Regions from separate parts of the Actinosynnema sp. NPDC050801 genome, predicted to be linked through region 4. Evidence: riboswitches for the same ligand, from Rfam matches in the RefSeq annotation. Region 4 holds a riboswitch; each other region holds the start of a gene.

Region 1 (7,440 bases), on a different contig from region 4:
TCGTCGGCGGTCGCCTTGGCGCGGACGGCAACCAGGTCGCCCAGCGGCACGCCGGCCGCCTGGCACACCTGCAAGGCACCCAGCGCGGTGTTGGCCTCCGTGATCGCCGAGGCCGCGGCGGGGTCGTCCACCAGGGACGCCAGGAAACCCAGGTCGACCTGCGAACGCCCGGAGTGCAGGTCGAGGTGCCCGTCGGCCAGCTTGGACAGCTTCCCGATCCCGCCCGCGACGGTCAGCCGGGGCACGGGGTGACGGCGCAGGTACTTCAACACGGCCCCGGCGAAGTCGCCCATGTCCAGCAACGCGTCCTCGGGCAGCGCGTGCACCGCCGCCGCGACCTTCTCCGACGTGCTCCCCGTGCACCCGGCCACGTGCCGGTAGCCCTGGGCGCGCGCCACGTCGATACCGCGCCGGATGCTGTCGATCCACGCCGAGCACGAGTACGGCACCACGATCCCCGTCGTGCCGAGGATCGACAGCCCGCCCAGGATCCCCAACCGGGGGTTCCACGTCTTGCGGGCCAGCTCCTCACCGTGCTCGACCGAGATCGACACGACCACGTCGCCGCTGCCGCCGTGCTCAAGGGCCACCCGCGCGATGTGCTCGCGCATCATCTGCCGCGGCACGGGGTTGATCGCCGGTTCGCCCACCGGCAGCGGCAGACCGGGCTTGGTCACCGTGCCGACGCCGGGACCGGCCTCGAACACCACCCCGCTGCCCGGCGCACCGTGCCGGACGGTGGACCCGACCAGCGCGCCGTGCGTGACGTCCGGGTCGTCGCCCGCGTCCTTCACGATCGCGGCGAACGCCCGGTCGTCGGACAGCGCTTCGCGGGCCAGCGCGAACGACGGCGTCTGCCCCTTCGGCAGCACGATCCGCACCGGGTCGGGGAACTCGCCGGTGAGCAGCGCCGTGTACGCCGCCGTGGTCGCGGCGGTGGCGCAGGCGCCGGTCGTCCAGCCGAAGCGCAGGTTCGTGCTCACGACGACAGGATGCAACAGCCGTGAAGACCGTGCTGGTACTGGGTGGCACGGGTGAGGCGCGCGAACTGGCCGCCGCGCTCACCGACCTCCGGGTGATCTCGTCGCTGGCCGGCCGAGTGGCCGATCCGAAGCTGCCCGAGGGCGAGGTCCGCATCGGCGGGTTCGGCGGCGCCGAGGGGCTCGTGGCCTACCTCAGGGCCGAGCACGTCGACGCCGTCGTGGACGCCACGCACCCGTTCGCCGACCGCATCACCGCGAACGCCCTCGCCGCCACCACCGCGACCGGCACCCCGTTCCTCGTGCTGCGCCGCCCCGGCTGGCCACCCGAGGACAACTGGCGGTACGTGGACACGGTCGCCGAGGCCGCCGAGCTCGTGGCCGGGCGCCGGGCGTTCATCACCACCGGACGCCGGGAGCTGGCCGCGTTCACCGGCGGTGTCGCGCGCACGGTCGACCCGCCCGACCCGCCCAACCCCCGCCTGCACGTGGTGCTCGACCGCGGGCCGTACACAGTGGACGGCGAGCTCGCGCTGCTGCGCGAGCACCGGATCGAGGTGCTGGTCACCAAGGACAGCGGTGGGCCGATGACGGCGGCGAAGCTGGCCGCCGCACGTCACCTCGGCCTCCCGGTCGTGGTCGTGCGCCGACCGCCGCCGCCCGACGCGCCGCTGGTGGAGACGGTGGCCGAGGCGGTCGACTGGCTCACCCGGGGTAGCGGCGCGGGGTGAACACGGTGCCGCGCGCGCTGACGGTGGTCTGGGACGAGCCGACCAGCAGCAGGCACCGCATGTCCACCGTGGACGCGTCCAGGTCGACCAACCGCACCACCCGGACGGACTCCTCCGGCCCGCCGACGTCACGCCCGACGACGACCGGCGTGTCCGGGGAGCGGTGGCGCAGCAGCACGTCACGCGCCTTGTCCACCTGCCACGTGCGGCTGCGCGAGGCCGGGTTGTAGATCGCCAGCACCAGGTCGGCCCCGGCCGCCGCCGCCAGCCGCTCCTCGATCACCTCCCACGGCTTGAGCCGGTCCGACAGCGACACCACGCAGTAGTCGTGCCCCAGCGGCGCGCCGACCCGGCTGGCCACCGCGTGCGCGGCGGTCAACCCCGGCAGCACCCGCACCGGCACGTCCGAGAACTGCTCCTCGGTCGCCACCTCCAGCACCGCGCTGGCCATCGCGAACACGCCCGGGTCGCCGGACGACACCACCGCGACCCGCCGCCCGCGCTTGGCCAGGTCCAGCGCGAACGCGGCCCGTTCGGCCTCGACCTTGTTGTCGGAGGCGTGCCGCCGCTGCCGGGGGTTGACCGGCACCCGGTCCAGGTAGGTCACGTACCCCACCAGGTCGTCCGCCTCCGCCAAGGCGCGACGGGCCTGCGGCGTCAACCACTCCGGCCCGGCCGGACCGAGACCGACCACCACGACCCCGCCGTCGCCGTCCGAACGGGGAGGGGCGGGCCTGCTCGGCAGCAGCGCCAACGAGAAGTACGGCACGCCGTCGGCGTCCACTTCGGACAGCGGCGCGGTCCGCTGCGCCCCGGTCGTGGCCCGCTCCACGTACCAGGCCTCGTCCAACCGCCCCGCCCGCGCCAACGCCTCGCGCACCTGCGGGAACGTCCGGCCCAGCTTCATGATCGCCACCGGGTCGCCGCCGGCCAGGTGCTCCACCAGCGCGTCCGCGGACAACGTGCCCGGCAGCACGGTCAGCACCTCGTCGCGCTCCACCAGCGGCCGCCCGATCACCGCCGCGCCCGCGCTCACCGACGTCACCCCGGGCACGACCTCGGCCTCGTACCGGTGCGCCAACCGCTTGTGCAGGTGCATGTAGGAGCCGTAGAAGAACGGGTCGCCCGCCGCCAGCACCACGACCGTGCGGCCCGCGTCGAGGTGCGCGGCCAAGCGCGCCGCGCACTCCTCGTAGAACGCGTCGATCTCGCCCTGGTAGTCGTCGGAGTCCTCGGTCGTGACCGGGTAGACCAGCTGCTCCTCGACCTGACCGACGCGCAGGTACGGCGCGGCGATCCGGCGCGCCACGCTCCGCCCGTGCCGCGCGCTGTGGAACACGACCACGTCCGCCTCGCCGATCAGCCGCGCCGCCTTGACGGTCACCAGCTCCGGGTCGCCCGGCCCCACCCCGACCCCGTACAGCTTGCCCGTCATTCTTCCTCACTCGCGATCGCGTTGAGCGCCGCCGCGGTCATGGCGCTGCCGCCCCGACGACCGCGCACGACCAGGTACTCCAGTCCCAGAGCGTTGTCCGCCAACGCGTCCTTCGACTCGGCCGCGCCGATGAACCCGACGGGCACGCCGAGCACGGCCGCCGGCCGGGGCGCGCCGGCCGCGACCATGTCCAGCAGGTGGAACAACGCGGTCGGCGCGTTGCCGATGGCCACCACCGCGCCCTCCAGCCGGTCGCGCCACAGCTCCAACGCCGCCGCACTGCGCGTGTTGCCCAGCTCCGCCGCCAACCCCGGCACGCGCGGGTCGCCCAACGTGCACACGACCTCGTTGTCGGCGGGCAGCCGGCGGCGCGTGACGCCCGCCGCGACCATCTGCGCGTCGCAGAGGATCGGCGCACCCGCCAGCAGCGCGGCCCGCGCGTCGCGCACCACGTGTGGCGAGAAGTCGACGTCCGGGACCAGGTCGACCATCCCGCAGGCGTGGATCATGCGCACCACCACCCGGGACACGTCCGACGGGAACCGCGCCAGGTCGGCCTCGGCGCGGATGGTGGCGAAGGAACGGCGGTAGATCTCCGCGCCGTCCTTGACGTAGCTGGTCACCTGATCTCCTCGTACCCGTCGCCGGTCGCGACGAACTCCACCACGTCGCCGGCCGGCCGGCCGCACCGCCGGGCGCAACCGGACCAGTGCACGCGTCCCGGCGCGGTCCGGGTGTCGACCCACCGGGTGGCGTCGGCCCGCACGTCGGCCAGGGACTTCGCGCACCCCGGCCGCCCGGTGCACGCGCTCACCCCGTGCCACCGCGAGTCCGGCGACGTGAACAGGCCACTGGTATCGCTCCCGGCCGGCAGCACCACGCTGCGCCACGGCGTGAGCCGCACCGGCACGCCGGCGAGCAGCCGCGCGTCCCAGCGCCCCAACGGCACGCCGGCCACGACCACCGACCCGTGCACGCCCGGTGCGACGGGCATCACAGTCGGCTCGATCCGCGCGTCGCCCGGAACGCCCAGCGCGTCGGTGATCTTCCGCACACCGCCGTCCACTTCGGACAGCCGCCAGGCGTCGCCGCGGATCTCGCCGAACACGCGTGCGGCGGTCACCACGGCGTCCACTGGATCGGTCACGCGGAGCCCGGAATCCCGTCCTGCCAGGAACAACGCGTCGTCGACGAGCCCGACGTCACCCGACAGGCCGCTCACCGCGCCACCCACCGTGACCAGGAAACGCCCTGGCAGGGACGCCAGCCCGGGCACCGCGCGCAACGCCGCGTCGATCGCGTCGACCAACGCCTGGTTGTCCTCCAACGGCGCGGCGACGATGTTGCGCATCCGCTCGTGGGTCAGCGAGGGCAGCAGGCCGACGTCGCGCAACCGGGCGCCCAGCTCGTGCTCCGCGCCCGGCGCCAAGCCCCTGATCTGCACGTTCGCCCGCGAGGTGAGCTCCAGGAACCCGTCACCGAGTTCGAGGGCGGCGGTCCGCAGCACGTCGACCTGCGCCGCGCTCACCGTGCCGCCGGGTACCCGGACCCGGGCCAACCCGCCGTCGGCGGCCCGGTGCACGTCGACGGCACCGGGGCAGGCGTCCGGGTGGGTGCGGCCTGCCGACGTGGTCGCCTCCGCGGAGGGCGCATGGGGTGCCGTGGGCATGGACTGGATGCTAACTGCCGTTAGGGTGACCTCCGAACGGCGAAGCAGCAGGAGGAAGCCGGTGTGAATCCGGCGCGGTCCCGCCACTGTGACCGGGCGTGCCCCGGGAGTCAGGAACTCCGCTCGCCGTCCCCCACGACCGGGGCGAGGACCCCCGAGGGATGGAGCCCGCACGTGATCCTGCTGTTGTCGACCTCCGACACGGACCTGCTGTCCGCCCGTGCCAGTGGCGCGGACTACCGCCTGGCCAACCCCGCCCGCACCGCCGCGGACGACCTCCCGGCGCTGGTGGAGGGCGTCGACCTGGTGGTCGTGCGCATCCTCGGCGGTCGCCGGATGTGGGAGGAGGGCCTCGACCGGCTGCTCGCCTCGGGTCTGCCGGTGGTGGTGCTGGGCGGTGAGCAGAACCCCGACGCGCCGCTGATGGAGCTGTCGACCGTGCCGGGCGGTGTGTGCGCGGAGGCGCACGCGTACCTGGCGCACGGCGGCGCGGCGAACCTCGCCCAGCTGCACCACTTCCTGTCCGACACCGTGCTGCTCACCGGTCACGGCTTCGCGCCGCCCGAGCCGACGCCCACCTGGGGCCTGCTGGAGCGGGAGCAGGCCGGCGAGGGCCCGACCATCGCGGTCCTGTACTACCGGGCCCACCACGTGGCCGGCAACACGGCGTTCGTGCACGCGCTGTGCGACGCGATCGTGGCCAAGGGCGGCCGGCCGCTGCCGGTCTACTGCGCCTCCCTGCGCGCGGCCGACCCGGAACTGCTGGCCGAACTGGGCCGAGCGGACGCGCTGGTGGTCACCGTGTTGGCGGCGGGCGGCACCAAGCCCGCCGCCGCGGCCGCCGGTGGCGACGACGACGCGTGGGACGTGGGCGCGTTGGCGGCCCTGGACGTCCCGATCCTCCAGGCCCTGTGCTTGACCGGCAGCCGTGCCGCGTGGGACGAGAACGACGACGGACTGTCCCCTTTGGACACCGCGACCCAGGTGGCGATCCCCGAGTTCGACGGCCGGATCATCACCGTGCCGTTCTCGTTCAAGGAGGTCGACGAGGACGGCCTCACCGTCTACGTCGCCGACGAGGAGCGTGCGTCGCGGGTCGCGGGCATCGCCGTCCGCCACGGCAGGCTGCGGCACATCCCGCCGGCCGAACGACGGATCGCGGTCATGCTCTCGGCGTACCCGACCAAGCACTCCCGCATCGGCAACGCGGTCGGGCTGGACACCCCGGCCAGCGTGGTCCGGTTGCTCACCGCGATGAAGGACCACGGCTACGACATCGGCGACGAGCTGCCCGGCGTGGCGGACCTCGACGGCGACGCGTTGATCCACGCCCTCATCGCGGCCGGCGGCCAGGACGCCGACTGGTTGACCGAGGAGCAGCTCCAGGGCAACCCGGTCCGGCTTCCCGCCGCCCGCTACCGGGAGTGGTACACGACCCTTCCGGAGGACACCCGGCAGGAGATGGAGCAGCACTGGGGCGAAGCTCCCGGTGAGCTGTTCGTGGACCGGTCGAAGGACCCCGACGGCGAGATCGTCCTGGCCGCCCTGCGCTCGGGCAACGTCGTGGTCATGGTCCAGCCGCCCCGCGGCTTCGGCGAGAACCCGATCGCCATCTACCACGACCCCGACCTGCCGCCGAGCCACCACTACCTGGCCGCCTACCGCTGGCTGGAGGACGAGTTCGGCGCCGACGCCGTGGTGCACGTCGGCAAGCACGGCAACCTGGAGTGGCTGCCCGGCAAGACCGTCGGCATGTCGGCGGGCTGCGGCCCCGACGCCGCCCTGGGCGACCTGCCGCTGATCTACCCGTTCCTGGTCAACGACCCGGGCGAGGGCACCCAGGCCAAGCGGCGGGCGCACGCCACCCTGGTGGACCACCTCGTGCCGCCGATGGCCAGGGCCGACAGCTACGGCGACATCGCCCGGCTGGAGCAGCTGCTGGACGAGCACGGCAACATCGCCGCCATGGACCCGGCCAAGCTGCCGGCCATCCGGGCGCAGATCTGGACCCTCATCCAGGCCGCGAAGCTCGACCACGACCTCGGCCTGGACGACCGGCCGCACGACGCCGAGTTCGACGAGCTGATCCTGCACGTCGACGGCTGGCTGTGCGAGGTCAAGGACGTGCAGATCCGCGACGGCCTGCACGTCCTCGGCGCGGCGCCCACCGGCGGGACCAGGGTCAACCTCGTGCTGTCGATCCTCCAGGCCAAGCAGATGTGGGCGGGCCAGGTCGCGGCGCTGCCCGGCCTGCGCGAGGCGCTCGGCCTGGCCGAGAGCGCCAACGACCGGACCGCGACCGACCGGGTCGAACAACAGGCCCGCGCGCTCGTCCAAGCCATGGAAGACGCCAATTGGGATGTGAACGCGGCCCGCACCCTCACCGACGTCGAGGACGTCGCGCGGGTCCTGGAGTTCGCCGCGCTGGAGGTCGTGCCCCGGCTGGCGCGCACCACGGACGAGCTGACCAACGTCCTGCACGCCCTCGACGGCGGCTACGTACCGGCCGGTCCGAGCGGCTCGCCGCTGCGCGGCCTGGTCAACGTGCTGCCGACGGGCCGCAACTTCTACTCGGTCGACCCCAAGGCGGTGCCGTCCCGGCTGGCCTGGGAGACCGGCCAGGCC
Region 2 (7,440 bases), on a different contig from region 4:
CGCGTCCAGCGCGCGCTCCAGGTCGGTGCCCGCGTGCTCGTCCACGACCCACCACGAGATCTGCGCGTCGTCGGCACGCCCGGGATCGTCGACGGGGTCGATGTAGACGCACCCGAGCAGCTCGGTCTCGTCGGCGTTGAAGAGCGCGTAGTTGAACGACTCGTGCGCGTCCTGCTCGCGTTCGTGCCGGGCCAGGTCGACGCGGTCCTGTTCGTGGGTCATGTGCGCGGGCGGCCAACCCCACTTCTCCCCGTACCGCGACCACAGCCGTTCCCGCGAACCCATCACGGCCGGGTAGTCGATGTCCACATCGGACTCGCGGATCGGCCGGAGGTGGTGTTCGCCGTCGAGCGGCACGAGGGTCGGGTGGGCGTAGTCAGCGGGAAGCCACGGCATGCGCGGATTCTGCGTGGGAAGGCCCGCGACCGCCACCGAAAATCCGATGGCGCCACCGCGGGTGCAGCGACACACTGCACCGATGACCGAGGGGTTGGTGCTGCGGGCCGCGCGCCCGGAAGACCTCGACCAGATCGGCGCGCTGCTGGTCGAGCGCGGTGAACCGGCGGACGCGGTCGACCACCGCCTGGTGGTCGAGGACCCGGACGCGGGCTGGGAGGCGTGCGCGGTCGTCGTGGACGGCGACAAGGTCGTGTCCACCGCGACCCTGCTGGACGAGACGCTGGTGCTCGACGGGGTGGAGATCCCGGCGGGCCAGGTGGAACTGGTCGCCACCGACCGCGCCTACGAGGGCCGGGGGTTGGTGCGGGCGCTCATGGGTTGGGCCCACGAGCGGTCCGTCGCACGCGGCCGGCTGGTGAACGTCATGCTCGGCATCCCCTACTTCTACCGCGTGTTCGGCTACACCTACGCGATCCCGATCTCGGCCACCCGACCGGTCACGGGGCGTCCCGACGCTGGCGGGTACGCGCTGCGCGAGGCGACCACCGACGACATCCCGGCGATGGCCCGCTTGCAGGACGCCGAGCAGGCCCGCGCCGACCTGCGGATGCCGCACTCCCCCGGTCTGTGGCGGTGGTTGGTGGCCCGTGACGGCAGCACGGAGTGGCTGGTGGAGCGGGACGGCGTGCCGGTCGCCACCGGTCGCACCACCCCGCCGGAGGAGGGCGTGCGGCTGTGCGAGGTGGCGGCCGTGGACGAGGCGGCGGCGCACGCGCTGCTCGCGTTGACCGAGGCCACCGAGCTGACCGAGCGGCCGGGCACCGTCGCGGGCGAGGCGCTGGAGCCGTTCCTCGGGCCGGCGGCGGAGGAGGCGGCCTCGTACTACGTGCGGATCGGCGACCCCGTCGCGTTGCTGGAGCACCTGCGGCCGGTGTTCGGCCGGCGGTTGGTGGACGGCGGTTTCGCCGACCGGGAGGGCGAGGCGGTCGTCTCGTTCTACGGGTCGCACGTGCGGCTGCCGTTCAAGGCGGGCGAGGTCGGGTCGATCGTGCCGGGCGGGACGATGCAGGCGCCGGGCGCGGCGGGCGGCGCGGGCGTGGCGCCGGACCTGCTGGCGTCGCTGCTGTTCGGCCCGCACGGTCTGCGGGGCCTGACCGCGCGGCACCCGGATGTGTACCCGGGTCCGAACGCGGACCTGATGCACACCCTGTTCCCGCCGGTGCGCGGCGACCTGATGACGTTCTACCTGCCGTAGGTCAGGCCGCCGCCCGGAACAGCCGCTCCGCCTCGGTGATCGCCCGCGCCAGCGCACCGGGCTCCGGCCGCAGCCCCGCCACGACGGCGTCGACACCGCGCAGTCCGGCCTGCTGCAACAGCCGCTTCTCGTTCGTGGTCCAGTAACCGCGCGCGGCGAGCACGGCGTGTGCGGTCTGCAGCGCGGCGGTGGCCAGGGCGCCCGCGACTTCGACCAGCCGGCCGTTCGGGGCGTGGGCGGTGCGGGCGTAGCCCAGGGTGAGGGCCGCCCTCTCGTGCCACACCGGCGGTGCCGCCACCCGCAGCGCCTCCGGGTAGGCCGGGCGGGGCAGGTCGCCGCGCAGCACCCGGTTCAGCGCGAGCTCCGCCACGACCACGTAACTGGGGATGCCGGCGAGGTGGAACATCAGCGGCTCCCAGTGGAAGCGGCCCCGCTCGGCCTCGGCCAGTTCGTGCTCGACCACGTCGAGGTCTCGGTAGTGGACGTCCACGCGCCGGCCGTCGACGGTGAGCCAGGCGCCGCCGTTGAAGACGCCGCCGCCCCAACCGCCGATCTCGGAGACCTCGCCCGGCCAGCCGAGCGCGCGCAGGTCGGCCGGGTCGAAGTCGCCCCGGTAGTAGACGGCAAGGTCCCAGTCGCTGTCCGGGGTGTGGGCGCCTTGGGCACGTGAGCCGCCGAGGGTGACCGCGTGCACGGCGGGCAGGGCCGCCAACCGGTCGGCGACGTGGTCGAGGAACGCTTCGTCGGTCATGGGGAACACGATCTCCGAGCGTTCAGAGGGACGCGAACTCGACCCCCATCACCACGCCGGCGAGCACGAGCATCGCGCCCGCGCCGGTGAGTGCGCGCCGGTAACCGGTGTCGCCGAGGCGTCGTCGCCCGCGGGCGACCAGGAGGGCGATCACCACCTTGCCGCCCACGAGGGTCAGGTAGAACCCGATCAGCAGCGCCGCGCCGGCGGCGGGCGATCCGCGCCAGGTGGTGATGGTCAACGGACCGAGCGCGGTCGCCCAGGCGAGCCACGGGTGCGGGCTGAGCACGTTCACCAGGACCGCTCGGCGGAGCGCGCGCGAGCCGGTTTTGTCGGACCTCGTCGGTAGAATCGAAAACAGGGGTCCCCTGGGCGGGGACGGCTGCGAAGCACGGTCTTCCTGCGGCACAACGGTTCCGGCGGAAGCCGGCTCGTCCTGAGCAGGCGCGCTGGAAGCAGGCTCGCCGACGGGCGGATCGGCGGCACGGTCGGCCTCGGCAGGTCCGGCGGCACCGGCAGGACGGGCGGCACCGGCAGGTCCGGCGGTCTCGACAAGACCGGCGGCATCGGCAGCACGGCCGGCATCGGCAGGCCCGGTGGTACCGGCAGCACGGTCGGTCTCGACAGGACCGGCGGCATCGGCGGGTCCACCGGTCGCGGAGCCGGCGGCCAGGGTGGCCGACCGCGCCTCCCGGACCGTCTGCACGCCGCTCCACACCACGAACACCGCGCCCACAACCCCGAGCACGCCCAGCGCCCGCGCGGGCAGGCGGTCCAGCAGGAGCAGCGTCACGGCGACCACCACGGCGTCCGACAGCAGCGGCGCGCACGCGGTCAGCGCGCCCGCCCGCCAACCCGAGCGCAACGCCGACGTCACCACCAGCACCAACAGCGGCCCGGGGCTGATGCTCGCGGCCAGGCCGAGGGCCAGTCCCAACCCCAGTGCGTCCACGGCGGCAGACTAGGTCACGTGTCCGAGTTCGCCCGAGTCCTCACCACCCTGCGGCAGATCCGCGGCCTCAGCCCGTTCTTCGCCCTGGACGTCGGCCGGCCCGACGACACCTGGCACGACGGCGCGCGGCTGCTCGACGGCCCCGACCTGCCCGACGCCCTCGACCGGATCGGCGACCGGTACCGCACCGGTGAACGGCGGGTCGCCGCGTCGCTGTTCTTCCTCGGCTACACCGCACGGCTGCTGAGCCCGGTGGTCGCCGCCCGCGCGGTCGGCGGGGTCGCGCCGGACATCCGTCCCGCCAACCTGTGGTGGCGCTACCGCCCCGACGGTCTCCAGGTCCGGCTCAAGGAGCCGCTCGCGGGCATCGGCGTGGCCGAGTCGCTGGAGCCGGTGGTGGAGGCGGTGCACGCGGTCACGCCGGTGGCGCGCGGCCTGTTGTGGGGCAACGCGGGGTCGTCCATGGCGGGCGCGTTGCGCACGGTCCACCGCGGCGGGATCGACTGCGCCGGGTTGGCCGACGAGCTGTTCGCCGACCCGCCGCTCAAGGGCACGGGCGAGTTCATCCCATTCCCGGGCGAGGTGGTGTTCCGGCGGCGCAGCTGCTGCCTGTACTACCGGCTCGACGGCGGCGGCACCTGCGGTGACTGCCCGCTGCCCCGAACCACCCCGCCGCGGCGCTGACCCGCGCACGTGAGGAACACGACAACTCGTCTGGTCGGTTGTGCCGGCCCACGATCGACATCTACGGTTCGCAGCGCCGCAGTGGACGGGAAGCCGGTGTGAATCCGGCGCGGTCCTCGCCACTGTGACCGGGGAGCCAACCCGCCGAGAACGTCACTGGTCGCGTGGAGCGGCTGGGAAGACGCGGGGACGGCGTCGATCCGGGAGTCAGGAGACCGGCTGCGGCACGAGTTGTTGTTGACCTTCCACGAGGTATGGAGGAGGCCGTCATGACGAGCCCCGCGCACACCCCTGCTCTCACCGACCCCTGGGTCACCCCGGTTCCCAAGTGGGCCTACGCCGTCGCACTGGTCGCGTTGACCGTGACGTGGCTGGTCCTGCAGGAGAACGGCATCGCGCTCGGCCACGCCGCCGAGACCGTGCACGAGTTCTTCCACGACGGGCGCCACGCGCTCGGCGTTCCGTGCCACTAGGCGCGGCGACGTGACAACACCCACCTACCGGGGGTTGCTGCTGCGCGGTGTCGGCGCGGGCGCGGTGTCCGGGCTGCTCGCGGGCCTGGTCGGCGTGCTCGTGGTCGAGGCGCCGATCCGGGCGGCACTGGCCGTGGAACGGGCACGTCCCGCGGAGCCGGGCTCGGACCACGGGCACGGCGAGTTGTTCAGCCGGGGCACGCAGGTGGTCGGCGGTGTGCTCGCCGCCGTGGTCGTGGGCGTCGCCGTCGGCGCGCTGTTCGCCACCGCGTACGCGATGTCGCGGCGTTGGTTCGCGGCCAAGGCGCCGTTCGTCCGGGCGGTGGCGCTGTCGGCGGCGGCGTTCGGCGCGGCGGCGTTGCTGCCCGCGGTGAAGTACCCGGCCAACCCGCCCGGTGTCGGTGATCCGGGCACGGTGGAGTACCGCACGGTGCTCTACCTGGGGTTGATCGCGGCCGGGTTGCTGGTCGCGTTCGGGGCAGGCCACCTGGCGTCCCGGCTGGGCAACCTGGGCGGTCCGGTGCGCTGGACCGCGGTGGCGGCGGCCGTGGTGGCGGCGGTGGTCGTGCTGCTGGTGGTGTTCCCGGCGACACCGGATGTCGTGCCCGCCGACATGCCGGCCGGCGTGGTGTGGGACTTCCGGTTGGCCTCGCTCGCCGAGACGGCGACGCTGTGGCTGGGTCTCGGTGTGGTGTTCGGCCTGCTGGTCGACCCCGCCACGCGCCGGGCGGAGCAGGGGTCAGCGGTCTAGCAGCGGGGCGAGCGTCTCCAGCGTGACACCCACCAGGGAGTCGCGGAACACGCGGCGCTCGCCCTGCTCGACCGGCACGTCGCACGGCACCACCAGCACCGTGCAGCCGGCGGCCGCGGCGGAGTTCACCCCGGTCGGCGAGTCCTCGACGGCGACGCACCGGGTGGGGTCCACGCCCAGCAGTCGGGCGGCCTTGAGGTACGGGTCGGGCAGCGGCTTGTTGCGGCGGTCGACCTCGTCACCGCACACCGTGACGTCGAACAGGTCGCGGCCGATGGTGTCCAGCGCGACCTCGGTCAGCCGCCGTTCGGTCGAGGTGACCAGCGCCATCGGCACGCCCGAGTCGCGGACCGCGCGCAACGCCGCGGCCGCGCCGGGACGCCAGGGCAGGCCGGCCCGGAACAGCTCCTCGGTGCGCCGGCTGATCCAGGCCGCGCCGTCGGCGAGGTCCTCGTCGGTCGGTTCGACACCCGCTTCGGCGAACAGCAGGCCCATGGTCCGGGCCGTGCTGGAGCCCACCAGGGCTTGCCTGGTCGCGAGCGACAGCGTGCCGCCCAGCTTCTCCACGAACTCGTTGAGCGGGATGTCCCACAGCTTCTCTGAGTCCAGCAGCGTGCCGTCCATGTCCCACAGCACAGCCTCGACCGTCATGTGCACCTTTCCGTGATCACGCGCCGGTGGCCGGCAAGACCCCGTGACGACGCCCATGACCTGCGCAATCCTGCGGGGTCGGGTCGGCGGCCCGGAGCACCTCGCCCGTCGCGCCGTCCGCGACGGGCGCGCGGTCGGCGTGCGCGCCGACGTGGGGTGGCGTGACACGAACCGACATGCGCCAAGCCTACGACGTCGGGTGTGCGGCGGTGGTCGTAGTCTGGCCGCGTGACCGATCCGGACCAGGCCGCCCAGACCCCCTTCGACCCCAGCGAACCGCTCACCAACCCGATCATGGTTGCCGCGTTCGAGGGGTGGAACGATGCAGGCGACGCCGCCAGCACGGCGATCGAACACCTGCAACTCACGTGGGACGCGACGCCGTTGGCGGAGATCGATCCGGATGACTACTACGACTTCCAGGTGACGCGACCCACAGTCCGCATGGTGGACGGCGTCACCCGACGGGTTGAATTTCCGACGACCCGGTTGTCGGTCTGCCGCCCGCCGGGGTCGTCCACGGACGTGGTGCTGGTGCATGGGATCGAGCCGAACATGCGGTGGCGGAAGTTCGCCGCCGAGCTGCTGGGCCACATCGAGAACCTGGGCGTGACCACCGTGGTCACGCTGGGCGCGTTGCTGATGGACACCCCGCACACCCGGCCGGTGCCGGTGACGGGCACGGCGTACGACGAGGCGGCGGCGGCGAAGTACGGGTTGGAGCGGTCCCGGTACGAGGGGCCGACCGGCATCGTCGGCGTGTTCCAGGACCTGTGCGTGCAGGCGGGGGTGCCGGCGATCTCGTTCTGGGCCGCCGTGCCGCACTACGTCTCCCAGCCGCCCTCGCCGAAGGCGACGTTGGCGCTGCTGCACCGGGTGGAGGAGGTGCTGGACGTCGAGGTGCCGCTGGGCGCGCTACCGGAGCAGGCCGAGGAGTGGGAGCGCACGGTCAGCGAGATGGCCGACGAGGACGAGGACGTGCGCAACTACGTGCGGGCGCTGGAGGAGCGCGGGGACGCGGAGATCCAGATCACCGAGGCCAGCGGTGACGCCATCGCGGCGGAGTTCGAGCGGTACCTGCGGCGGCGGGGACGCGGGCCGGGCCGCGGGCCGACCGGGATGTGAGCACGCCCCGCCCGACCGCCGGGCCGGTGGTCCGGGTGCGGTTGGCGGCGTTGTACGCGGGCGGGTTCCTGGGGCCGTTCGGCGGTGCCATGACGTCGTCGGTGCTGCCCGAGGTGGGTGCCGACTTCGGCGTCCCGGCGGGCTCGGCGGCGGCCACGTTGACCGGGTACCTGGTGCCGTTCGCGCTGCTCATGCTGGTCTCCGGCACGTTGGGTGAACGGTGGGGCGCCCGGCGGACCGTGCGGGTGGCGTACGCCGTCTACGTGGTGGCGTCGGTGTTGTGCGCGGTGTCGTGGTCGTTCCCGGTGCTGCTGGGCGGACGGGCCGTGCAGGGTGCGGCGAACGCGTTCACCACTCCCCTGCTGCTGGCGGCGATCGCGGCGGTGACGCCGAAGGCCC
Region 3 (7,440 bases), on a different contig from region 4:
CACTCACCCTGCTCGTCGCCGCCGCCGCGCCCGCCGCGGCGACCACCTCCCCGGCCGCGACCACCTCCGCGCTGCCGACCACCTCCGCGCTGCCGACCCCGCTGGAGGCCGGCACGCCCCTCTCCACGTGGACCGGCGCGCGCTGCGCCAACGGCTTCAACGTCCGCGGCCACCTGATCGCGTCACCGTCCTGCGGGATCGTCGGCACCATCGTCTACGGACCGGGAGGGGTGGACATAGGTCCGATCGTGGCGGTCCGCCCGGCCTACGCGGTCGTCCGGATCACCAACACCGCCGCCTGGGTCCAGCGACCCACCGTCGCCGGGCGCATCGGCACCACGGTCCGCGGCTCGGTCGAGACGCCGGTCGGCGGCCAGGTGTGCGCGGTCGGCCGCACCACCGGTCTGCGGTGCGGCACCGTGGTGGCGAAGAACGTCACCGTCAACTACCCGACCGGGGTGGTCTCCGGGCTGACGCGGACCAACGTGTGCGTCGAACCCGGCGAGCACTGGTCGCCGCTGCTCACCGGCTCCCACGCCCAGGGGCACGTGCTCGGCGCGAGCGGCAACTGCTCCAGCGGCGGCTCGTCCTACTTCTACCCGCTCAACCGGATCCTGGCCGAGGGAGGGTTCACGCTGGTGACGGGCTGACCCGCATCGCCTTGTGCACGAGCGCGTCGCACAGGGCGAGCCAGCTCGCCTCGACGATGTTGCCGTGCACGCCCACGGTGGTCCACTCGCGCTCGCCGTCGGTGGACTCCACCAGCACGCGGGTGACGGCGTCGGTGCCGTGCTGATCGGTGAGGATGCGCACCTTGTAGTCGTTCAGCTCCACCGCGTCCAACCAGGACAGGTGGGGCAGGAGCGCCTTGCGCAGCGCCGCGTCCAGCGCGTGCACCGGGCCGTTGCCCTCGGCGGTGGCGATGACCCGCTCACCGGCCACGTGCACCTTCACCGTGGCCTCGGACACGATCGCGCCGTCCTGGTGGTGGTCGAGCACCACGCGGTAGGACTCCAGCACGAACGGCGGCGTGTCCAGGTCGGACAGCTCGGCCTTGAGCAGCAGTTCCAGGGAGGCGTCGGCGGCCTCGAACGACCAGCCGCCCGCCTCCAGCTCCTTGACCTTGCGCACCACGTTGGTGAGCGCATCCGGCCGGCGGGTCAGGTCGATCCCGAACTCACGTCCCTTGAGTTCGAGACTGGCCCGACCCGCCATCTCGGTGACCAGCACCCGCATGTCGTTGCCCACGGTGTCCGGATCGATGTGGTTGTACAGCTCCGGGTCCACCTTGATCGCGCTCGCGTGCAGCCCCGCCTTGTGGGCGAAGGCCGACGACCCGACGTAGGCCTGGTGGGTGTCGGGTGCGATGTTCGCGATCTCGGCCAACGCATGGGAGACCCGGGTGAGCTCGGCCAGCGATTCGTGCGGTAGCACCTGCAGGCCGAGCTTGGTCACGAGGTTCCCGACGACGGAGAACAGGTCCGCGTTGCCCGCTCGCTCGCCGTAGCCGTTCGCGGTGCACTGGACGTGGGTCGCCCCCGCCTGCACCGCGGCGATGGTGTTGGCCACCGCGCAGGACGTGTCGTCCTGGCAGTGGATGCCGACGCGGAAGCCCGTGCGGGCGACCACGTCGGCGACGGTCTCGGCCAGGCCCAGGGGCAGCTGGCCGCCGTTGGTGTCGCACAGCACGACGACGTCCGCGCCACCCTCCACAGCGGACTCCAGCACGCGCAGCGCGGTGTCCGGGTCGAACGCGAAGCCGTCGAAGAAGTGCTCGGCGTCGAGGAAGACCCGGCGGCCCTCGCCGACCAGGAACGCGACCGTGTCGCGGACCATCGCGCAGTTCTCCGCCACGTCGGTGCGCAGGGCCCGCTCGATGTGCCTGCGGTCCGACTTGGCGACCAGCGTCACGACCGGTGTCCGCGCCTCCAGCAGGGCCCTGACCTGCTTGTCCTCGTGCACCTTGACGCCCGCCTTGCGGGTGGAGCCGAACGCGACGAGCTGGGCGTGCTTGAGCGTGAGCTCCCCCTCGGCGGCCCTGGCGAAGAACTCGGTGTCCTTGGGCATGGCGCCCGGCCAGCCACCCTCGATGAAGCCGACGCCGAGCGAGTCGAGCAAGCGGGCGACGGCCAGCTTGTCGTTGACCGAGTAGGAGATGCCCTCGCGCTGGGCACCGTCCCGCAGGGTCGTGTCGAAGACGTGGAATGAATCACCGAGGGGGTTCACGAGGGGGCTCCTTGTGAGTCTTGGGAAAACAAAAAGACCCCCCGCAGGATGCGAGAGGTCGGCGCGCCGGGTGCTGGGAGGCAGCACTACCCGACGCGCTGGGAAATAATGACCACGGTGTGGAGAGCCACGTTGGCGATGGTGCCACAACCCGTCCGCGGATACCAAGCCACGGACGGGTCGTCCCACACTATGGGTGGAAGCTATCGGCCAAGAACCTGGCGAACGCCTCGATGGCGGCCGGGTTGCGCGGGCTCTCCACCAGTGCCGCGTACGGCAGCACGAAGAACCTCTTGGCCTTGATGGCGGGCACGTCGGCCAGCGGCGGGTAGGACTCCAGGAACGCCCGCTTCTCGTCCGGTGTGGTCGACTCCCCGTCGGCGTAGTCGTTGATCAGCACCACGTCCGGCGCCCGGTCCACGACGGCCTCCCAGCCGACCGTGGTCCAGCTGTCGTCGAGGTCGCCGAAGACGTTGTCGCCGCCCGCCCTGCCGATGATGTCGTGCGGCGCGGCGTTGCGGCCCGAGGTGAACGGCTGGTCGAGGCCGCTGTCGTAGAGGAACACCTTCGGGCGGTCGCCCTTGACGAGCTCCTCGGCGTCCGCGACCTGCTTGCGGTAGCCGGCGACGAGGGCCTCGGCCTTGTCCTGCACGCCGAAGATCCGGCCGAGGTTGAGCAGGTCGGTGTAGAGGGCGTCCAACGGCGGCATGATGCCGCGCTGCCCGCCCACGCCGTTCCGGCACGCCTCGGTGAGCTGGTAGGTGGCGATGCCGAGGTCGTCGAGGGCGTCGGGGGTGAAGCCGGTCGACTCCGAGAAGCCGTAGTTCCAGCCCGCGAACACGAGGTCGGCCTTGGCGCCCTGGACGAGTTCCTTGGTGATCTGCTCGCCGAGGTGCGGCACGCGTTCGAAGTCCGCCCGCCACGGCGAGGAGGCGACGTCGTTGGCGTGGGCGCCGCCGATGACGTAACCGGCCATCCGGTCGCCCAGGCCCAGCGCGAACATCAGCTCCGCGATGCCGGTGTCGTTGGTGACCACACGGGACGGTGTGCCGTAGGTGACCTGCTGCCCGCAGTTCGTGACGGTGACCGCGGCGGTGGTCGCCGTCGTGGCGATCCGCGCGCCGCAGCCCGTAGTGAGGACCAGGACCACGGCGAGCGCGACGAACTTCTTCACTCGATCTCCCTGTGTTCGAACAGCAGTTGCGGTACGCCGCTGGTGGGGTGGCGCACGACGTGGGCGCGGACGTGGAAGACCTCGTGCAGCACTTCGGGGGTGAGCACGTCCTCCGGCCTGCCGCTGCGCACCACCCGGCCGTGGTCGAGCACGTGCAGGCGGTCGCAGTAGGCGGCGGCGAGGTTGAGGTCGTGCAGGACCGCGAGGACGGTCACGTCCAGGCTGCGGACCAGCGCGAGCACCGCGAGCTGGTGGCTGATGTCGAGGTGGTTGGTGGGTTCGTCCAGCACGAGCACCTTCGGCTGCTGGGCGAGCGCGCGGGCGATGAGGACGCGTTGGCGCTCGCCGCCGGAGAGGCTGAGGAAGCCCCGGTCCGCGAGGTGCGCGGCGTCCACTCGGGACAGCGCGTCGGCGACCACCTCCCGGTCGCGTTGCGGAGTGCCCCGGTGCGGGAGGCGTCCCATACCGACGACCTCGGTGACGGTGAAGTCGAACTCGACGTGGCTGTCCTGGGTGAGCGCGGCGAGGTGCTCGGCGGTGTCGCGGACCTTCGTCGTGGCGAGGTCCCGGCCGCCGAGCCGCACCACTCCCCCGGACGGTCGCAGCGCCCGGTACACGCAGCGCAGCGTGGTGGACTTGCCGCTGCCGTTGGGGCCGACGATGCCGTGCACCTCGTTGGCGCCGGCGTGCAGGTCGATGCCGTGGAGGATGCCGTCGACGGTGACGCGGTCGAGTCGGACGTCCATATGGCGGCGGTCCATCAGCGGCCGCCGAACACGTAGCCGCGGCGGCGCATCAGCAGGATGAAGCACGGCACGCCCAGCGCGGCCGTGATGACGCCCAGCGGCAGTTCCTCGGGTGCGGCGAGCAGGCGTGCGGCGACGTCCACCCAGATGAGGAAGCAGGCGCCCGCCAGGGGTGCCACGGCCAGCACCTTGCGGTGGTCCGCGCCGACCGTGAGCCGGACCGCGTGCGGCAGCATGAGGCCGACGAACCCGACCGCGCCGCTGACCGCGACCAGCACGCCGGTCATGGCGGCGGTGACGCCGAACAGCGCCTTGCGGGTGCGGGAGACGTCGATGCCGAGGGTGGTCGCGGTCTCGTCGCCCATGGAGAGGGCGTTGAGGTGCTTGGCGCGGCTCTGGAGGTAGGCGACACCGGCCAGCACGACGGCGGCGGCGACGGGCAGTGCCGCCCACGTGACGCCGCCGAGGCTGCCCAGCAGCCAGAACATCGCGGCCCGTGCCGCCTCGCCGCGTGGTGACTGGAACACCAGCAGCATGGCCAGGGCGGAGAAGCCGTAGGCCATGGCGGTGCCGGTGAGCACGAGGCGCAACGGGGTCAGGTTGCGGCCGGCGACCACGTAGACCAGGGCCATCGCGGCGAGCGCGGCCAGGAACGCGGCCGTGGACAGGGCGTAGATGCCCAGTGAGGCGAACAGGCCGGTGGTCGCGACGGCGGTCGCGCCGACGCTCGCGCCGGAGGAGATGCCCAGCACGTACGGGTCGGCCAGGGCGTTGCGGACCATGGCCTGGATCGCGACGCCGACCGCGGACAGGCCCGCGCCGACGACGGCGGCGAGCAGGACGCGCGGCAGGCGGATGTCCCACACGATCCGGTAGGGGCCCGCCTCGGCGGCGTCGATCGTGCCGCCGGTGAGCGCGGCGGCCAGGAAGCGGAGGACGTCGCCGAACGGGATGCGCACCGGCCCCAGCGCCACACCGCAGACGACCGAGGCGGCGAGGACGGCGGTGAGGGCGAGGCAGAGGCCCGCGGTGGACGGGCGGCGCGGTGTCGGTGGTGCGGCGCGGTCGGTCGTGCGCCGACTGCTGGTGGAGGTCACCGGTCGCCTTTCGGACGGGTGGCCCAGACCGGCCACCCGCGCCCGCTCGTGGCAGGCCGGCGCACCCGTCCCGCAGACCACGGCAGGAGTTGGAGCAACTTCCCACCGCCCGCGGGTGATCGGGCTCGCCGAGCACGTGGCTCGACCTACCGTTGCGGGTCAGCGCCGGACTTCGACCGGACTTCCCCCACGGGCGGCACCGGCGACCCTACGGCCCGTGACGCGGTCAGGGCCACCACGACGAGGTCGTGGTGGCCCTGATCACGTGCTTTCGCCTGCGCGAGTCGAACACTCGCGTCCCGCGAGTCGAACACTCAGGTAGGCCGAGTTCAACGCTCAGGTGGTGGCACGCCGGTCCCGAGCGTTGAACTCACGGGTCCTGAGCGTTCGACTCGCGGGTCTTGAAGGTTCGACTCACGGGTCCTGAGCGTTCGACTCGCGGGTCTTGAAGGTTCGACTCGCGGGTCTTGAAGGTTCGACTCACGGGTCCTGAGCGTTCGACTCGCGTGGGTCAGCCGGTGCGGACGTTGGACGACACCAAGGCGGCCAGGCGGTCGCCCACCGCGTAGGTCGCGCCCGGCGACGAGTGGTCACGAGTCGCCAGATCGAACGCCACCGACGCTTCGATCCGCCGGGCCGCCTCGGACTCGCCGAGGTGGTCCAGCATCAGGGCGACGGAGAGGACCGCCGCGGTCGGGTCGGCGATGCCCTGGCCCGCGATGTCCGGCGCGCTGCCGTGCACCGGCTCGAACATGCTCGGGTTGCGCCGCGTCACGTCGAGGTTGCCCGACGCCGCCAGCCCGATGCCGCCGGTCACCGCCGCCGCCAGGTCGGTCAGGATGTCGCCGAACAGGTTGTCCGTCACGATCACGTCGTACCGGCCCGGGTCGGTGACCAGGTGGATCGTCGCCGCGTCCACGTGCTGGTAGGCCACCGTCACGTCCGGGTGCTGCAACGACACCTCCTCCACCACGCGCGACCACAACGAACCGGCGTGCGTGAGCACGTTGGTCTTGTGCACGAGCGTGAGGTGCTTGCGCGGCCGGTTCGCCGAACGGGCGAACGCGTCGCGCACCACCCGCTCCACGCCGAACGACGTGTTGATCGACACCTCGGTCGCGATCTCGTGCGGCGTGTCCTTGCGCAGGAGCCCGCCGTTGCCGGCGTACAGGCCCTCCGTGCCCTCGCGCACCACCACCATGTCGATCTCGGGCGGGTCGGCGATCGGGCTGCGCACGCCGGGGTAGAGCCGGGCCGGGCGCAGGTTCACGTGGTGGTCCAGTTCGAACCGGAGCCGGAGCAACAGGCCGCGTTCCAGGATCCCGCTCGGCACCGACGGGTCACCGACCGCGCCGAGCAGGATCGCGTCGTGCTGGCGGAGTTCCCCGAGCACGGACTCCGGCAGCAACTCACCTGTGGCGTGCCAGCGCGCCGCGCCGAGGTCGTAGCGGGTGATCTCAGCCGCTGGAACGACCTCACCGAGCACCTTCAGGGCCTCGGCGACGACCTCGGGCCCGATCCCGTCTCCTGGGATCACTGCGAGCCGCATCCACACACCTCCCAGGTATCAGTCCCAATGCGCGGGACTAGTTCTCATTGCGAAAGGCTACCGGTCCGAAGCGGTGAAACCGCACTCGGAACACCCCTCCGTGGCCATATCTCCCGGACTGCGGGACACCCGAACGGTTCTGTGCCCCCGTTCGGTCGTCACCCGATGTGCGTAAACGGCTCTGGCCGGCCGGGGCAACCCCGACCGGCCAGAGCGATGCACGACGATCAGGCCACTGAGCGCACGGCCGGGTTCAGCCGCGTCTGCGCCCGCACCCTCACCACGTCGGCCTTGTCGCCCGAGGCGTTGTGGTGGTGCAGGACCAGCAGGCTGTCCGCGCCGTCGGCCGCCGCGGCCGCCGAGTCGTGGTTGACGACCAGCGCGGTGGCCGGACGGGCCCGGTAGGACAGCGCCGGGTCACCGCCGCCCTGCACCCACATGCCCGGCTTGAGCGGGTCGAACGACAACGCGGTCGGGATCGAGTCGACCAGGCCGTCGGACGCGCCCGGTGCCACGTAGAACCCGGACACGCCGACCTGGTAGCTGATCCGCGAGGTGTCCGCCGACGCGTCGATGCCCAACGCGGACAGCAGCACCGGCAGGACCACCACGTTCGTGTCGAACACGTTGGTGTCCACGTCGCCGAAC
Region 4 (7,440 bases):
GGCCAGCACCGGCGTCGCCACCGCGCCCGGCGTGCTGCCGCCGAGCAGCCCGAACGCCCCGACGCACAGCCCGACCAGCCCACCGAGCACCAGCACGCCGGTCACCACCCTGGTCCGCCTCGGCAACCCCGCCGCCCGGCCGTACCCGCGCGAGTCCATCGCCGCGGCCAACTCCAGGGACCGCTCGAACGCGTCCTCCAGCACCGGCACCATCAGCACCCGCATCGCCTTCACCCCGCGCACCGCGTCACCCCGCAACGCCCTGGCCCGGCGCACCGAGCGCGCGCTGGCCACCAGTTGCGGTGCCACCGTCAACGCCACCACCACCGCCACGCTCACCTCGTACAACGCGGCCGGCAGCGACCGCAGCAGCCGCTTGGCGTTGGCCAGCGCGTTCGCCGCGCCCACGCAGCACAGCAACGTCGCCAGCTGGAGCCCTTGGTACAGCGCGAAAGCGAGCCCTTCCGCGCTGACCGGTCCGCCCAGCCGGATGCCCTTCATCCACTCCGGCAACGGGATCTCGGGCAACGTCACCAGCACCGTCGGCCCGCCGACCCCGCCGAGCAGCACGTGCAGCACCACGCGGATGGCGATCACCACGAGGGCGAACTTGAGGAACACGCCGTAGGCGCTCGCCCACGGCGTGTCCTCGCGGCACGACACGGCCACGTACCCGGCGACCGCGATCACCAACGCCAGCAGCAGCGGGTTGGTGGTGCGGCTGGCGACGGCGGCCAGGCACAACGCCCACAGCCACCAGGCGCCGGGGTGCAGCCTCACTCCGCCGCCTTGGCGCGCCGTCGCGCGGTGGCGATGCCCAGGCCGGCCAGCGCGGCGATCACCGCGATCCCGACCACCAGCCCGACCGTGCCGCCGGACGACGTGTCGGCCGTCGGCCGCACCGCCACCGCGGTCGGGCTCGACGAGCCGGCCGTGGAGGTCGACCCGGGCGTGGTGCTGCCCGCCGACGTCCCGGAAGAGGACGGCGCGGTCGTGGTCGCCCCGGTCGCCTCGGTCGTCGTGGTCGGTGCGGCGGTCTGCGACTGCCGGGTGGGCTGCTGCGCCGGTTGACCGGGCTGGGGTTGCGGCGCCGGTGGCACGGGCCCGCCCGGCTCGGGCGCGGGGGGTTGCGGCGCCGGCCGGGTCGGTTCCGGCGCGGGCGCCGGTGGCGCGATGCCCGGCTGTTCGCCCGCGCCGAACGACCAGCCCTCGACGCTGCCCGGCGCGGGGTCGTGCGCGCTCGCGCTCGTGCCGCTGTAGACCCACGACCCGCCGGGTTGACCGTGCCAGTAGCCCCAGTACGCCGTGGGCGGCGAGGCGGCGACGCACGGGTCGCTGCCCGGCCGGCCGTTGATCCGGCACACGAAGCCCGGCTGCCGCGCCGCGAACGTGTAGCCGAACCCGGCGCCGCTCAGCGCGGCCGTGCCCGAGGCCGGGTCACCCGGCGCGCAGCCCGTCTGCACGCCGCCGCCCAGCGAGCGGAAGTCCACGACCACCGTGACGCCCGCGCAGTCCGCCGCGCGGGCGGTCACCGGTGCGTTCAGCATCGCGAGCCCCATGACGGCCAACGCCGTCGGCACGCGCCGCCACCGGCTCGTCACCTGCGTGCGCCCGCGTACCGCTTGCGCGCCAGCACGACCGCGAGCACGCCGCCCACCAGCAGCAACACGCCGATCCACAGCGTCGGGCCGACGGCCGCGCCGGTGCGGGCCAGGGTGCCGCGGTTGGCGACCACGGCCACCGCCGCGGTCGTGGTGGTCGTGGTGGCGGCGGTCGTCCCGGTGGTGGAGGTGGTGGTCGTCGTGGCCGTCGTCGTAGTCGAGGTGGTCGTCGTGGACGAACTCGGGGAGGTCGTGGTGGCCGAGCAGTCGAGCACCGGCGCGCCCGGTTCGCCGCCCTCGGCGGTCAGGTCCGCGAAACCGACGCCGACCAGCCCGAGCACGCCCTGGGCGCTCGCCCGCAGCGACGTGGACTGCGTGAAGCCCGCCTTGTCGAACGCGATCGCGCCCTGGTCGGCCGCCGGAGCCGTGCAACCGACCTGCAACGACCTCAGGAACTTCGCCGCCAGGTCCGCGGCGGCGGTGCGGCCGCCCGCGCGCAGTGCCTGCGCCGCGAGTCCGGTGCTGTTGGCGTTGCCCTCGTCGGTCCTGCCCTCGTCGCGGAACCCGCCGCCGGGGTGCTGCACGCCGGTCAGCCAGTCCAGCGCCCTGCCCGCCTCGGCCGTCCGGTCTACCGCGAGCAACGCCTGCGCGACCATCGCCGTGGCGTCCACGTGGGACGCGCAGGTCGCGGCCTCCAGGACCAGCGGGAACCCGCCGTCCGGGCACTGGGCGCCGACGAGGTAGTCGACGGCGGCCTTCGGCGCGCCCTCCCAGCGGTCCAGCGCGAGCACCGCGAAGGCCTGGGTGAAGCCGTTGGAGTAGTCGCCGTCCTGCGACTTGTCCTTGAACCGGCCGGACGGCGCCTGCAGCGCGGTGAGACCCGTGATCAGGTCGACGCCGCCGAAGTCTGTCGGGTCCTGGCCGCGCACCTGCGCCGCCAGCGCCAGCTTGGCGTGCGCGCCCGCGAAGGACTGGGCGGCGTCGCCGAAGTGCAGGTAGTTGTCGATCACCTCGGGCTCGGCGACCCAGGCGGCGGCCCGGTCCGCGCTGTCGGACGCGACGCCGGCCGCGGTGAAGGCGAACAGCGCGTCCAGCGTGAGGCCCTGGTCGGGGTAGGCGACGCCCTCGAACACGATCTCGAAGTGGTCGCCGTCGACGAGTTGCCGGGCGAGCCACCCGGCGGCGGCGTCGCTCACGTCGGCCGTCGGCACGGCCGGCGCCTCACCCCGGGCGGCGGGAGCCGACGCGAGCGCGGCGACAGCGGCGGTGGCGATGACGGCGGCGGTCCGTCTCAACGACATGTTCGGCCTTTCCGAGGCGTGGGCGGACCCCGGACAGCCGTGATCGACTTCCCCCGGGCTCCGACCCGTTGACCTCGACGGTGTCAGGAGCGTGGCACGCGCGACGGGTGTTCGGGCTCGTCCCGGGTGGGACCTACCGTTGCGGGTCAGCGCCGGATTTCGACCGGCTTCCCCCGTTTCACGCGCGATTGCCGATCGTCTGTCACGGGCCATGGCGTGTCAATCCGCCTCTAGCGCGATGCTGCTCACCCCTACGTACGGTTACCGTCGGTCATTCGACCTGGGGAAGAGGGGTGTTCGATGACGACTCTGGCGTCCGTGCGCGACGGCTTGGTGGCGTGGGTCGCACGGCGTTCGGCGACGCGGTGGGTGCTGGGCAAGATCGGTTCGCGGGCGTTTGCGCTGCTCCCGGACCGTGCGCTGGTTCCGCTGAAGCGGGACGGGGTGGTGCCGGTCGCCGAGCTGGAGCGGATGCGGGAGGCCGGCGCGGTGCATCGGATCCCGGTGCCGTTCGGCTTGCGCGTGTGGTTGGTCACCGGTCAGGACGAAGCCAAGAAGGTGCTTTCCGACACAGGTGCGTTCAGCAACGACTACGCCCGGCTCGGCGCCGCGGTCGGTCGGGTCGAGCAGTCGCCCGGCGGTCTCGGCTTCGCCGACCCGCCCGACCACACCCGGCTGCGCAAGCTGCTCACGCCGGAGTTCACCATGCGCAGGCTGTCACGGCTGGTGCCGCGCATCGACGCGATCGTCACCGAGCGGCTGGACGCCATGGAGGCCGCCGACGGGCCGGTCGACCTGGTCGAGGAGTTCGCGCTGCCGATCCCGTCGCTGACGATCTGCGAGCTGCTGGGCGTGCCCTATGAGGACCGCGACCGGTTCCAGGAGCTCGCGGCGGCGCGGTTCGACCTGTTCGGCAACGCGGGGCAGGCCTTGGGCGCGATCTCCGAGTCGCTGTCCTACATGGAGGAGATCGTGCGCCGCGAGCGCCGGTCGCCGGGTGACGGGCTGATCGGTTCGATCATCCGCCAGCACGGCGACGACGTGAGCGACGTCGAGCTGGCCGGTCTGGCCGACGGCGTGCTGACCGGGGGGTTCGACACGACGGCGTCGATGCTCGCGCTGGGCGCGATCGTGCTGCTGAAGGACGACGCCGCGCGTGCGGCGATGCGTGACGACGACGCGGCCGCCGCGCCGATGGTCGAGGAGCTGCTGCGGCACCTGAGCGTGGTGCAGGTGGCGTTCCCGCGGTTCGCCCGGCACCCGTTGCTGGTCGGCGACCAGCAGATCGAGGAGGGGGACGTCGTCGTGGTGTCGCTGTCGGCGGCCAACCGCGAGGACGTGTCCGACTTCGACCCGAGCCGCCCGACGTCGTCGCACCTGGCGTTCGGGCACGGCGCGCACCGCTGCGTGGGCGCGGAGCTGGCGCGGCTGGAGCTGCGCGCCGCGTACCCGGCCCTCCTGCGCCGGTTCCCCCGGCTGCGCCTGGCCGACGAGCGGCCCGCGTTCCGCACCGCGTCGATCGTCCACGGTGTCGACTCGCTGCTCGTGCACACGCGCTGAGCGTCGGTGCCGGACGCGCTGAGCGTCGAACCGCGCTGAGCATCGAACCGCGCTGGGCGTGGAACCGGGCTGAGCGTCGAACTCGGGTGCGCCGGACGTAGGACTCTCGCGTGCTGGACGTAGGACTCTCGCGAGAGTCCTACGTCCAGCACCCGTGTGTCGCACTGCGCCGGTCGGCACCCGCCTAGCGCCCACCCGAGCGAACCGGGCGTTACCAGTTGTCCGTTATGTCCACCGTGCGTGACGGGCCGGGCGGCCGTTCGGCCGACCTCCGTTGACCATGGCATAACCGCTGGTCAGGCTGCTGGTCTGAATCACGGACGAGTGAGAAGTCGACTCCGTCAACCCTGCGTCGGAGCGCACTCGTCCGGGTTCACCCGAAGGAGCCAACCCGTGCGTCCTCTCCACCGAACACTCGCCGTCCTGGCCGCCGCGACCACCGTCGTCGGGCTCACCACCGGTGCCGCCGCGGCCGAGTCCCCGCACCAGGCGGACATCGTCCTCGCGACGGCGTCCGCGACCGTCCACCCGGTCAAGGACTCCTACATCGTGCTGCTGGACCCGTCCGCGCGCAGCGGTGCGAGCGTGGCCGCGACGGCCGGTGTCACACCGACCCACGTCTGGAACGCCGCGCTCAACGGGTTCGCCGCCAAGCTGACCCCCGCGCAGCTGCGCAAGCTCAGCCGCGACCCGGCGGTCACCACGATCGAACAGGACGTGCTGGTCACCGACGCGCTCGACGCCACCCAGGCCAACCCGCCGTCGTGGGGCATCGACCGGGTCGACCAGCGCAACCTGCCGCTGTCCAAGTCCTACACCTACGCCTACACCGGCGCGGGCGTCCACGCCTACATCATCGACACCGGCATCACGCCGGGCCACGCGGACTACGGCGGCCGGGCCACGTTCGACTACAACGGCTACGACACCAACAACACCGACTGCCACGGCCACGGCACGCACGTCGCCGGCACGATCGGCTCCGCCACCTACGGCATCGCCAAGGGCGTGCGGCTGCACGGCGTGAAGATGATGAGCTGCTCCGGCAGCGCGACCACCACCTCGGCGCTCAACGCGATCAACTGGGTGACGGCCAACCACACCAAGCCGGCCGTGGCGAACACGTCGTGGAACTTCACCGCGTCGGCCGGCCTGGAGACCGCGATCCGCAACATGATCGCCGCGGGCGTCTTCCTGGCCACCTCGGCGGGCAACACCGGCGGCAACTCGTGCGACCGCCTGCCGCGCAAGGTGGAGACGGCCAGCGTGGTGGCGTCCTCCACCAGCACCGACGCCCGTTCGTCCTCCTCCAGCACGGGCGCGTGCGTCGACATCTACGCGCCGGGCAACGCCATCGTCTCGACCGTGCGCACCGGCGGCTCGGGCACGATGAGCGGAACGTCGATGGCGACGCCGCACGTCGCGGGCGTGGCCGCGCTCTACAAGCAGCGGTTCGGCGACCAGCCGTCGGCCACCGTGCACAACTGGCTGAACTCCAGCGCCACGCCGAACGTCGTCAGCGGCGGCGGCACCGGCGGCACGGTCAACCGCCTGCTGTTCACCAACGGCCTGTGACCGCCCCCGGCGCGCGGGGATCACCCCACCCGCGCGCCGGGAACCTACTGGCTTCCGCGCCCGCTGCGCTGATCGGTGCTCGGGTTCACCCGGATCGGCGCGGTAACACGAGGCCGCGTGGAGCGACCTCGTTGGTACATCCCGTCGTCTTGCGGAAGTGATGGGTGATGAGGTCGCCCCAGCTGGTGCTGGTCGCGGGCGCACTCCTCACGGTGACCGCGGCTTCTTGCGGGCTGCGACAGCAGGAGCCCACGCCACCCGTCACCGCGGCCACCCGGCCCACGGTCGACTCGACGCCCACCCTGTCGTCCCCTCGACCCGAACCTCCTGTCGCCGCGCCGGCCGTGTCGAAGCCGACACCGCCGGTGGTGCCGCGGTGCGAAGCGCTCGGCGACCCGCGGACGGCGTGACGATCGCCGCACGTGATCGGCCCGTCGCCGGTCGGTGCAAGGATCGGGGGATGGGAACCACCGCGCTGGTGCTGCCGCTCGCCGATCCCGACGCCGACCTGGAGACCGTCGGCGGGAAGGGTGCCTCGCTGGCCAGGCTCGCCGCGGCGGGTCTGCCCGTGCCGGACGGCTTCCACCTGACCACGCACGCCTACCGCCGGTTCACCGCCGGTCTCGACCTGGAGCTCCGCGCGGGGCAGGCGGACGCGGCCGCCGCGATCGCCGCCGCCTTCGAACGCCGCGACGTGCCCGACGACATCGCCGAGGCCATCCGTGCGGCCCTGCCTCCCGGGCCGGTCGCGGTGCGGTCGTCGGCGACCGCCGAGGACCTGCCGGACCTGTCGTTCGCCGGCCAGCACGACACGTTCCTCGACGTGTCCGGTGACGACGTGCTCGACGCGGTCAAGCGGTGCTGGGCGTCGCTGTGGACGGCACGCGCCATCGCCTACCGCGCCCGCAACGGCATCACCGACGTGGCACTCGCCGTCGTGGTGCAGCGGATGGTCCCCGCGGCCGCGGCCGGTGTGCTGTTCACCGCCAACCCGGTCACCGGCTCGCGGACCGAGACGGTCGTCAACGCCGCGCCCGGCCTCGGTGAGGCCCTGGTCGGCGGCACGGTCACGCCCGACGAGTACGTGGTGTCCGCCGACGGCGTGGTGCGCCGGTCGGGTGGTGCGCTGCTGTCCGACGCGCGGGTGCGGGAACTGGCCGGGCTCGGGGCGCGGATCCAGGACCTCTACGGCGTGCCGGTGGACGTCGAGTGGGCCGTGGCCGACGGTCGGATCGCCGTGCTGCAGGCCCGCCCGATCACGGCGTTGCCCGAGGTCTGGAACGACACCCTGCTCGGCGACTACCTGTGGACGTGCGCGAACCTGCGCGAAGCCGTGCCGAGCGTGATGACGCCCGCGACCTGGTCGTTGGCCCGGGTGCTCGCGCAGCCGCCGATCTCCGGGC

Evidence for each region. A riboswitch is a leader RNA that binds a small molecule or an ion and turns the genes downstream of it on or off. The one in region 4 is predicted to bind cobalamin.
Region 1: another riboswitch for cobalamin. It lies ahead of cobN (cobaltochelatase subunit CobN); the one in region 4 lies ahead of AB0K14_RS20075 (prenyltransferase/squalene oxidase repeat-containing protein).
Region 2: another riboswitch for cobalamin. It lies ahead of AB0K14_RS05165 (CbtB-domain containing protein); the one in region 4 lies ahead of AB0K14_RS20075 (prenyltransferase/squalene oxidase repeat-containing protein).
Region 3: another riboswitch for cobalamin. It lies ahead of AB0K14_RS16420 (iron ABC transporter permease); the one in region 4 lies ahead of AB0K14_RS20075 (prenyltransferase/squalene oxidase repeat-containing protein).

The regions. Positions count from the first base shown of each region.
Region 1 is NZ_JBFAQZ010000029.1:3,727-11,166, forward strand. Features, by position in the region: gene AB0K14_RS36440 (cobalt-precorrin-5B (C(1))-methyltransferase) at 1-983, opposite strand, end outside; gene AB0K14_RS36445 (cobalt-precorrin-6A reductase) at 1,004-1,711, shown strand; gene cobJ (precorrin-3B C(17)-methyltransferase) at 1,686-3,146, opposite strand; gene AB0K14_RS36455 (precorrin-8X methylmutase) at 3,143-3,769, opposite strand; gene AB0K14_RS36460 (hypothetical protein) at 3,766-4,815, opposite strand; cobalamin riboswitch at 4,823-4,956, shown strand; gene cobN (cobaltochelatase subunit CobN) at 4,990-7,440, shown strand, end outside.
Region 2 is NZ_JBFAQZ010000002.1:64,559-71,998, reverse strand. Features, by position in the region: gene AB0K14_RS05190 (GNAT family protein) at 1-396, opposite strand, end outside; gene AB0K14_RS05185 (GNAT family N-acetyltransferase) at 479-1,654, shown strand; gene AB0K14_RS05180 (nucleotidyltransferase domain-containing protein) at 1,656-2,405, opposite strand; gene AB0K14_RS05175 (LysE family transporter) at 2,428-3,357, opposite strand; gene AB0K14_RS05170 ((2Fe-2S)-binding protein) at 3,376-4,041, shown strand; cobalamin riboswitch at 4,096-4,280, shown strand; gene AB0K14_RS05165 (CbtB-domain containing protein) at 4,311-4,514, shown strand; gene AB0K14_RS05160 (CbtA family protein) at 4,525-5,265, shown strand; gene AB0K14_RS05155 (HAD family phosphatase) at 5,254-5,916, opposite strand; gene AB0K14_RS05150 (PAC2 family protein) at 6,145-7,041, shown strand; gene AB0K14_RS05145 (MFS transporter) at 7,038-7,440, shown strand, end outside.
Region 3 is NZ_JBFAQZ010000006.1:280,986-288,425, forward strand. Features, by position in the region: gene AB0K14_RS16400 (S1 family peptidase) at 1-650, shown strand, start outside; gene cimA (citramalate synthase) at 631-2,226, opposite strand; gene AB0K14_RS16410 (ABC transporter substrate-binding protein) at 2,417-3,400, opposite strand; gene AB0K14_RS16415 (heme ABC transporter ATP-binding protein) at 3,397-4,146, opposite strand; gene AB0K14_RS16420 (iron ABC transporter permease) at 4,161-5,243, opposite strand; cobalamin riboswitch at 5,336-5,462, opposite strand; gene AB0K14_RS16425 (3-isopropylmalate dehydrogenase) at 5,755-6,792, opposite strand; gene AB0K14_RS16430 (S8 family serine peptidase) at 7,020-7,440, opposite strand, start outside.
Region 4 is NZ_JBFAQZ010000008.1:172,568-180,007, forward strand. Features, by position in the region: gene AB0K14_RS20065 (CbiQ family ECF transporter T component) at 1-780, opposite strand, end outside; gene AB0K14_RS20070 (hypothetical protein) at 777-1,601, opposite strand; gene AB0K14_RS20075 (prenyltransferase/squalene oxidase repeat-containing protein) at 1,598-2,902, opposite strand; cobalamin riboswitch at 2,987-3,110, opposite strand; gene AB0K14_RS20080 (cytochrome P450) at 3,203-4,462, shown strand; gene AB0K14_RS20085 (S8 family peptidase) at 4,856-6,037, shown strand; gene AB0K14_RS20090 (hypothetical protein) at 6,205-6,447, shown strand; gene AB0K14_RS20095 (PEP/pyruvate-binding domain-containing protein) at 6,498-7,440, shown strand, end outside.